Regions from separate parts of the Serratia sp. D1N4 genome, predicted to be linked through region 2. Evidence: predicted binding sites of a transcription regulator. Region 2 holds the regulator's gene; the other holds the start of a gene.
What was found. The regulator PurR, encoded in region 2, represses purine synthesis genes. The targets are predictions, from matches to a motif close to CANGCAAACGTTTGCNTG.
Positions count from the first base shown of each region.

Region 1: the regulator PurR is predicted to act here: its motif matches at 2,863-2,880, upstream of purE (5-(carboxyamino)imidazole ribonucleotide mutase).

Region 1 covers NZ_CM137274.1:3,945,457-3,950,496, reverse strand. Annotated here, with positions in the region: gene ACX1CU_RS17745 (serine/threonine protein kinase) at 1-337, shown strand, start outside; gene ACX1CU_RS17740 (fimbrial biogenesis chaperone) at 330-1,031, opposite strand; gene purK (5-(carboxyamino)imidazole ribonucleotide synthase) at 1,194-2,261, opposite strand; gene purE (5-(carboxyamino)imidazole ribonucleotide mutase) at 2,258-2,782, opposite strand; gene ACX1CU_RS17725 (UDP-2,3-diacylglucosamine diphosphatase) at 2,923-3,645, opposite strand; gene ppiB (peptidylprolyl isomerase B) at 3,656-4,150, opposite strand; gene cysS (cysteine--tRNA ligase) at 4,384-5,040, shown strand, end outside.
Region 2 covers NZ_CM137274.1:2,804,746-2,809,785, reverse strand. Annotated here, with positions in the region: gene punC (purine nucleoside transporter PunC) at 1-5, opposite strand, end outside; gene punR (DNA-binding transcriptional activator PunR) at 120-1,046, shown strand; gene purR (HTH-type transcriptional repressor PurR) at 1,027-2,052, opposite strand; gene cydH (cytochrome bd-I oxidase subunit CydH) at 2,375-2,464, shown strand; gene sodB (superoxide dismutase [Fe]) at 2,524-3,102, opposite strand; gene ACX1CU_RS12290 (C40 family peptidase) at 3,312-4,118, opposite strand; gene ACX1CU_RS12285 (Grx4 family monothiol glutaredoxin) at 4,526-4,870, shown strand; gene rnt (ribonuclease T) at 4,941-5,040, opposite strand, start outside.

The sequences.
Region 1 (5,040 bases), 1.1 Mb from region 2:
TGGCGCGAAAAAGACCAACATCGTGTTAAAACCCGGCTTCTCCCCGGCGGAACTCTATTGCAACACCGGAGGATATGCCCACGGCCCCTGGTCTGATATCTATTCCATTGGCGCGCTGGTGTCTACGCTTATCACCGGCCGCCTGCCGCCGGTCAGCCTGACGCGCTGTATTGAAGACATCTATCAACCCTTGGCACAGCGTCAACTGCCCGGCTATTCCCAGCAGTTTTTACAGGCCATCGACGGTGCGCTGGCGGTTAATCCGGTCGATCGGCCACCAGATATCGCTGCCTTTGCCCGATTATTGGCTATTGATCTGCGCACAGAGGCTATTTAACCACCGCGTCGAAAGAACTGATGGACCCGTAATCATTTACAAAGCTGCCACTAACCTTGTTGCCAGCCTGGGCTGGCAGAGCTAATACCTGCGTGGAATAGGGGGCCATTAGGGTCCCTTCGAGCTTTTTACCATTGACCGACATGTTTACGAAAGAGACGTAATATGGCGTAGGGTTGTTGGCCTGCACGCGGCGGCCTTGAGTACTCCAGATGAACGCTTTGACAGCATTGCTGGCATCGCCTGGTAAACCTGCCGGGCGATAGAACAGTTTGATACGGTTACGGAAGGCTATCTGCGGGCGTTTAGCATCGGCTTCTACCTGGCCCTTGGGCGGAACCTCCAGCACGTTCAGCCAGAACAGCGACTCTTTGTTCATTGGCAGGTTGTTACCGATGTAGTTGATACGCAACATCTGGCTTTTACCCGGTTCGAGCTGGCTCATGGGCGGGCTTAAAAAGAAGGGCGCTTTGCTGACGGCCGGGCTGGCGTCAGCATCGCCGTCATCGATCCAGTTTTGTAGCAGTACGGACGATGAGCCAACGTTTTGGACGCGGAGATTGACGTCTTTGGCATCCGACAGATAAATCACACGGGTACCGTTAAGCAAGATATCGGCCGTGGCAGCGGTACTGAACAGGGCAACCATGGCAAAAGTACAAGCCTGACGAATATTGGGCGAAAAAAGTGGCATAGAACACTCCTGACTCAGATGCAGGGAGAGACAGACTGGCTACTGAATAGCATAGACGATGTTGAATGTGGCAAAGCTACGGTGAAGGGGTATTTGCCCCCGTAAAGGGGGCGATTGAAGAGGCTGAATAGGTGGGGGATTACTCGCCTTTCAGGGGAACCATTAACCCAGTTTTTGCTGCGCCCAGGCCAAACCACTTTGGTATTCGGCTGGCAGCAAGGGTGCCAAGGCTTGCAATGCCTGCTGTAGCGATGCGGCATGAGGGTCGTTAAGGTTCAGGTGCCCAACCTTGCGGCCTGCGCGTACCTCTTTCTCATACCAGTGCAGATGCACCAGCGGCAGAGCCAGCCATTGCAGATTCACCGCCGTGCCAATCAGGTTGACCATCACCGACGGCGTATTCACCACCGGCGTTGGCAGCGGCAGATCAAGAATGGAGCGTAAATGCAGTTCAAACTGGCTGATCGATGCGCCGTTTTGCGTCCAGTGCCCGCTGTTGTGTACCCGGGGTGCCAGTTCGTTAATCAGCAAGCGATCGCCGACAATAAAGCACTCCATCGCCATCACGCCAACGTAGTTCAGCTCATTCAAAATAGCCGACAGCATCTGCTCGGCCTGCTGCTGCAACGCCGGGTTTGGCTGCGGCAGCACCACGCTGGTGCGCAGAATACCCTCTTCATGCAGATTGTGGGTTAACGGGTAGAACACCGACTGGCCATCATGGCCGCGCGCGCCCACTAAAGACACTTCGCCAGAGAAATTGATCCCTTGCTCAACAATACATTCGCCGTAGGCATCGGCCGGTAATTCGCTTTCCTGGCCCGGGCGCAAACGCCACTGCCCACGGCCGTCGTAACCGCCGACGCGGCGTTTGACGATCGCCAATTCACCCAAATTCGTAAACACCTGTGGCCATTGCTCGTGGCTGGCCAGCAGTTGCCACGGGGCGGTGGCCAGATTAAGTTGATCGAGCAGCTGTTTTTGCGTCAGGCGATCGGCCAAGCGCGGGAAAATATCGCGGTTGACGAAGTTGCTGTGGGTGGCGAGTTCACGCGTTAGCGCAGTTTCCGGCCAGCGTTCGATCTCGGCGGTGATCACGCTGTTCTGATAGGGCACCGCTTCCGGTTCGGCGTCGATTCCCACCGGATAAACCGCAATCCCCAGAGGTTCGCCAGCCTGGCGCAGCATGCGCCCCAATTGGCCGTTACCCAGTACGCAAACCGGCTTCATGCTTCCTCCCGCGGGTCTGGGTTATTCAGCACATCGTCAGTTTGCGCCTGACGCCAGTCGGCCAAGCGCTGTGCCAGCGCCGTGTCGTGCAGCGCCAGGATTTGCGCCGCCAACAAGCCAGCATTGGCCGCACCGGCTTTACCAATCGCCAGCGTGCCGACGGGAATACCGCGCGGCATCTGCACAATCGAATACAGGCTATCGACACCGCTCAAGGCGGCGCTTTGCACCGGAACACCCAGCACCGGAACCAGCGTTTTCGCTGCCAGCATGCCCGGCAGGTGCGCTGCACCACCGGCACCGGCGATGATCACGTCAAAACCGATCGCGCTTGCCTGTTCGGCAAAGCTGAACAGTTTATCTGGCGTGCGATGGGCGGAGACGACTTCGACATGGAACGGGACTTCGAGAATAGTCAGGACTTCGGCCGCAAACTGCATGGTGGCCCAGTCACTTTTTGATCCCATTACAATTGCGATTTTAACCTCAGCATTGCTGGCTGAAGCAGCGTTGGATCCCATGTGGGTATGGCTCCTGTCGTTGTACAGATGTCGGCCCGGCAGGCCGGATGAGGGCGTAGAGCATATCATGAGTGTATGGCGAGGAAAACGGTTGCGTCGCCAGTTTTCACCGGCAAAAGTGCGAATATTGTAGCAGAAACTCAGAGAGGGAATGGGATCAGTTCAACGGCTTCTGGCGTGACTTTAATCATGGAACCTTCTACGTGCCAGGCTCCTAATACCGCACGCTGGGCTTTGCCGGTGCTAAGCATAAGCGGGTGGATCGCCGGGCGATGGGTGTGCCCGTGGATCAGCCAGTGCACGTTGCTGTGCAGCATCGCTTGCTCAACGGCCTGCGGGTTAACGTCCATGATCGCTTCAGATTTGTACTGATTGGTCTGTTGGCTGCGCGCACGCATTTTGGCGGCGATCTTCAGGCGCCAGCGCAACGGCAGAGCCAAGAACAGTTTCTGGATCCAGGTGTTATGCACTTTACGGCGGAATTCTTGATAGGCCTGATCGTCGGTACACAAAGTATCGCCGTGCATGATCAGGATTCTGCGGCCATACAGATCGATCACCTGCTGTTCCGGCAGCAGGGTCATGCCGCTGGCCTGGGCAAAACGCTCGCCGAGCAGAAAATCACGGTTGCCATGGATAAAGTAGCAGGGGATACCCGCCTGTTGCAGCGCTTTTAACGCCGCGGCGATTTCGGCGTGCAACGGCTCAGGATCGTCGTCACCAATCCAGGCTTCGAACAGATCGCCCAGAATGTATAACGCATCGGCGTGAACGGCTTCACGCTGTAAAAAACGCAGAAAACCGGCAGTGATTGCCGGTTCCTGTGCGCATAAATGCAAGTCTGCGATAAACAGCGTGCTCATGCGGCGGCGATTACTCGCTGATGGTGACGCTGGTGATCACTACATCTTCCACTGGCACGTCCTGGTGCATGCCGCTGCGGCCGGTTTTTACGCCTTTGATTTTGTCGACCACGTCTAGGCCTTCAGCGACTTCGGCAAACACGCAATAGCCCCAACCCTGGGCGTTTTCGCCACGGAAGTTCAGGAAGTCGTTATCAACCACGTTGATAAAGAACTGTGCGGTAGCAGAGTGCGGATCGTTGGTGCGCGCCATCGCCAAGGTGCCACGGGTGTTTTTCAGGCCGTTGTTGGCTTCGTTTTTGATGGTTGCTTTGGTGTCTTTCTGACGCATGCCAGCTTCAAAACCACCGCCCTGTACCATGAAACCATTAATCACACGGTGGAAGATGGTGTTGTCGTAGAAACCTTCACGGCAGTAGCTCAGGAAGTTTTCAACGGTGACCGGCGCTTGCTCAGCGAAAGTTTTGATAACGATGTCGCCGTGATTGGTGTGGAAAGTAACCATAGTTTAGTCCTAGCAATGAAGTGATGTGTCATATAGAGACGTGAGCGATCAGACCGGCTTTATAACATATCTCAATTAATCAGTCAGCAGCTTGCCGCTTGCCCCGTGGGCGGAACTCTGATTTTCTGCCGCTGAAATCAGCAATCCTTGGCCTTAACCTTGCATTAGCGCAGCCTTTCGGGTTTCAATACGTTGATTAACCCGATCAACATTGCACACCACGGAATGCCCTGATGCTAAAGATCTTCAATACCCTGAGTCGTCAAAAAGAGGAATTCAAGCCTATTCATGCCGGTAAAGTGGGCATGTACGTGTGCGGGGTAACCATTTATGACCTGTGTCACATCGGCCACGGGCGTACCTTTGTGGCTTTTGACGTGGTGGCGCGCTACCTGCGTTATCTCGGTTATTCGCTCAACTACGTGCGTAACGTCACCGACGTAGACGATAAAATTATCCGCCGCGCCGCAGAGAACGGCGAAACCTGCGATCAACTGACCACGCGGATGCTGGCAGAGATGCATGCGGATTTTGACGCATTGCTGATCGAGCGCCCAGACCTAGAGCCGCGTGCCACGCACCACATCCATGAAATTATCGAGATCACCCAGCGTTTGATCGCGCGCGATCACGCTTATGTTGCCAGCAACGGCGATGTGATGTTCTCTATCGACAGCGATCCAGACTACGGCTTGCTGTCGCGCCAGGATCTGGAGCAGTTGCAGGCCGGTGCGCGTGTGGAAGTGGACGACGTAAAACGCAACCCGATGGACTTTGTGCTGTGGAAAATGTCCAAACCGGGCGAACCAAGCTGGGAATCCCCGTGGGGCGCTGGCCGCCCAGGCTGGCACATTGAGTGCTCGGCGATGAACGGCAAACAGCTCGGCACC
Region 2 (5,040 bases):
CTCATTAACATTTTCTTATTGCAGGTTTTTTAGCGCCGGCCAGTGTATCCGGCTGGATCTCTGCTTGTGAAACGGTAATATTTGCTAGGTGCTGTTAAAAAAATTGAAGGCAAAACAAGATGTGGTCTGAATATTCACTCGATGTCGTTGATGCGGTAGCGCGCACCGGCAGTTTCAGTGCGGCAGCACAGGAGCTGCACCGTGTGCCGTCTGCGGTAAGCTATACCGTGCGGCAACTGGAGCAATGGCTGGCAGTGCCGCTGTTTGAACGCCGCCATCGTGATGTTGAACTGACGCCTGCCGGTGTGCTGTTTGTAAAAGAAGCGCGTACTGTTATCAAAAAAATGCTTGATACGCGTCGTCAATGTCAGCAGGTGGCCAATGGTTGGCGCGGGCAGCTAAAAATCGCGGTGGACATCATTGTTAAGCCGCAGCGCAGCCGCCAACTGGTCCTGGATTTTTATCGCCACTTCCCCGATGTGGAACTGGTGGTGCAACCGGAAGTGTTCAACGGCGTGTGGGACGCGCTGGTGGATGGCCGGGCCGAGATGGCGATCGGTGCCACGCGTGCGGTGCCGGTGGGCGGTGGCTTTGCCTTTCGCGATATGGGTTTTATGAACTGGTTGTGTGTCGTTAGCGCGTCACATCCGCTGGCCAGCCTGACCGGTTTGCTGCGCAACGATCAGCTGCGGCCATATCCCTCTCTGTTGCTGGAGGATACGTCGCGCAACTTGCCTAAGCGAGTGACTTGGTCATTGGATAATCAGCGGCGGCTTACCGTACCCGACTGGGTTTCCGCTGTAGATTGCCTGCGCAGCGGGTTGTGTGTTGGCATGGTGCCAGCGCATCGCGTACTGCCATTGGTGCAAAGCGGTGAACTGGTGGCATTGCAATTGCAGGAGCCGTTTCCCGCCAGTGCCTGCTGCCTGACCTGGCAGCAGAACGCACAGTCACCGGCGATGGCCTGGCTACTGGAGTATCTAGGAGATAGTGAAACGCTCAACCAGGAGTGGTTGAGCGAAGAGATTAGCGGCGATAATCGATAAATGGGCCATCGGCCACGGAACGGCGTTCGATCAGTTTTGGATGTACTTCAATCACCTGGGATTCTTCACGCTTGCTGATAATGCGATCCAGCAGCATGGTGAAAGCCATTTCCCCCAGGCGTTCTTTCGGCTGGTGGATGGTGGTTAGCGCCGGGGTGAAATAGCGCGCATTACGCACGTTATCGTAACCGATCACCGAAATATCCTGCGGGACGCGCAGCCCCAGTTCGTCGGCGGCACAGATCGCCCCCATTGCCATAATATCGCCCCCGCAAAATACCGCAGTAGGGCGCTGTTTCTGCGACAGGATCTGGTGCATGGCCTTGTAACCCGAATCGGGTTCAAAATCCCCTTGGACGATCCACTCTTCTCGCACCTCAACATTGGCCTCTTGCAGCGCCTTCAGGAAACCACGATGGCGGCCGCCGCCGGTGTTGCGTGATAACTGCCCAGGGATCGCCCCGATATCACGGTGGCCACGCTCCAGCAGATAGCGGCCAGCCAGATAGCCGCCTTCAAAGGCGTTATCGATAATGGTATCGGTAAAATCACCGCGTGCAGCACCCCAATCCATCACCACCATGGGGATATTGCGATAATCCTCCAGCATGCCCAGTAACTCATCCGGGTATTCCGAGCACATTACCAGCAGGCCATCAACACGCTTTTGCGCCAGCATCGCCAGGTAGGCACGCTGTTTGTCGAGGTTATTGTGCGAGTTACAAAGGATCAGGGTATAGCCTTTGCTATAGCAGCTGTTCTCTACCGCCTCGATCACTTCAGCAAAGTAGGGCGCTTCACTTGAGGTCGCCAGCAAACCGATCGATTTGGTATGGTTAACCTTCAGGCTACGTGCGACCGCGCTCGGGGAGTAGTGCAGTTCTTTGATCGCAGCCCGAACGGCCTCTTTTGTTTCTTCGGCGACGAAACGCGTCTTATTGATGACGTGCGAAACGGTGGTGGTGGAAACGCCAGCGCGTTTGGCGACATCTTTAATCGTTGCCATGTAAAGAATGACTCCTGAACCCACATGTTATGGCATGTAAGTATGATGTTAATCGTTTGCCTGCGTAGATCTCTCCCCAGAGAAGCGGAAGCTGAGTTTTTAGTGCTGAGTTCGTAAGCCGCTTAAACAGGAGGGGCATTTTGCCGGTACGCAGTTGTGAACTGCGGATTTTGTCCCAAATTGACGCAAAGTGGAAGATCTATTCGGCATTATAACTTGGGAAATGATAACAAGATTTTAGTCACGAACTGTGTGAAAATGATTTGACGCATTAATCGTGTGGATTTTATGCTTAGTGAAGCCAATCTGATAGGGAGTCGTTATGGATACCAATTTGAAGATGTCATTGATTACCACCGCTTGTGCTTTAGCAATGATTATTGTTTTCGGTTTTATCGCCGCATTGAACTGATTCATACCAAGAAATAATAAAGGCGCAGCATGCTGCGCCTTGCTATCAACCTCCAGCGATTACGCCAGATTCTTTTCCACGAACGCCCAGTTCACCAATGCCCAGAAGTTCTCCAGGTATTTCGGACGCGCATTGCGGTAGTCGATGTAATAGGCATGTTCCCACACGTCAACGGTCAGCAGCGGTTTGTCTTCACCGGTCAGCGGGGTTGCCGCGTTTGAGGTGCTAACGATCGCCAGCGTACCATCCGCCTTTTTCACCAGCCAGGTCCAACCCGCGCCGAAGTTTTTCACGGCGGCATCGGTGAATTGCTCTTTAAAAGCAGCAAAAGAACCGAAGGATTTGGTGATCGCAGCGGCTACTGCGCCCGTTGGCTCGCCGCCACCCTGTGGTGACAGGCAATGCCAGTAGAAGGTGTGGTTCCACACCTGTGCTGCGTTGTTAAACACGCCGCCGGTAGACGTTTTGACAATCTCTTCCAGGGTTTTGCCTTCGAACTCGCTGCCTTTCACCAGGTTGTTCAGGTTAACCACGTAGGTGTTATGGTGCTTACCATAGTGGTATTCCAGGGTTTCTGCAGAAATGTGCGGTTCGAGAGCGTTTTTTTCATACGGTAATGCAGGTAATTCAAACGACATTGCTTTCTCCTTTTTATATACAGCACTATTATTCCGACAACCTCCAACCCGGTGGTTGAAGGAGGAAAACAGAATTGTTGTGTGTTTTTTATGGACAATAATCTTAACAACTTTCCGGGTGAAAAAAAGGTTTAAAGCATGTTAAGCGGCTGATTGATTAAAGCATCGGCAGGAAAGGGCGGCTGAGGCTATGTCTCAGCCGCAATAAATCAACGGATAGTTTTTGGCGTGACGACACGGCGTGCGCCGATGTAGTGGTTCTGCCAGTAGTCATTATCTAACTGGCTGACGCGGATTTCTTCGCCAGTACGCGGGGACTGGATAAACTTGCCGTTACCAAGATAAACGCCAACGTGATCGGCAGTACCACGGTTATTGATGCGAAAGAACACCAGATCGCCGGTTTCCAACTCGCTTTTCTTGATCGGCGCGGCATCACGCAGGTGATACATTTCATTGGCGGTACGTGGCATTTTGATTTTCACCACGTCTTTATAGGCGTAATAAATCAGGCCGCTGCAGTCAAACCCGGTGTGTGGTGAAGAACCGCCCCATTGGTAAGGCTTGCCCATCTGGCTCATGAGTTTGGCCATGGCCGTTTGTTTGGCATGCTGATAACGTTTTTTGTGCGCAGGGCTGAGTTTCAGTGGTTTTTCATTCTTGGCCAGTTTCGCGGTAGCCATATTCGGCTCACGATGGCGACCATAGCCTTTCTTGTAACCCTTTTTCGGCGGAGTGACTTTGACGCTGGCAGTGCGGGTAGATTTACTCTTTGATTTAACCTGTGTGGTTTTCTTCCCTGCCTGTGACTTTATTTTCGCTGTTTTCTGAGTCGCAACGGCTTTTCCTTTTTTGCTGGCCTTATCCGCTTTCTTTTTCTTGCGATCGTCAGGCCGGGCCTCATTAACGTGCCCCTTACGTTGCTCGGCAGAAACATGTGCCTTTGGCGCAGCGTGCGCCAGATTGAAGAACAGCTGTGAGAACAACAGCATGAAAAGCGTAATAATTAAACGCATGTCAATGTTACCAACCTTGGCCTCGAAAAAGATATCTAACGGGCTACAGTATTCCCGAAATTTGCCATATAAAACAGCGTAGAACTCATAAATAGTAATCCATATTGTGAGAAAACGTTAATGGCATTTTTTATGATGTAAAATCAATCAGTTGATGTATAAAAAAACATCAATAAACCGAGTGTGACTTATTATTCATCCAGTGCCAACCGCGAAAATATAATAGTGAAATAGTCGGATTAAAAATGTTATTCTGTGAGTATGTTTTAACCGGAATAGTGCGGTTTTTAGAGCTCGTCCGGCAACCGGAAATGTCCCTGCAAAAGATGGCGTTTTCTTGATACTGTTCCTGCCGCTACAATAGCCGGTGTGATGTTGTAGCCAAGATGTGGCTTGAGGAAGCAATAATGACGACGATTGAAAAAATTCAGCAGCAGATTTCTGCTAACCCTATTTTGCTGTACATGAAAGGTTCACCGAAATTGCCAAACTGCGGTTTCTCTGCGCAAGCCGTCCAGGCGCTTTCCGCCTGTGGTGAGCGTTTCGCTTATGTTGATATTCTGCAAAACCCGGATATCCGCGCCGAACTGCCAAAATACGCCAATTGGCCAACCTTCCCGCAGTTGTGGGTTGACGGTGAACTGGTGGGCGGTTGCGATATCATTATGGAAATGTATCAGCGCGGTGAATTGCAGCCATTACTCAAAGAGACGGCTGAGAAATACAAACAGCAGGAAGATCAGCAGCCTTAATGGCGAAAGGTTTTACTGAAAAAACTCGGGCGGCATCTGTTACAGATGCCGCCCGAGTTGTTTATGACGCTTAGTCAGCGTTGTTGCTGCTGAGCGGCCAACCACCAAGACGTTTCCAACGATTCACCAGTTCACAAAACAGCAGAGCCGTTTGTTCGGTATCGTACAGG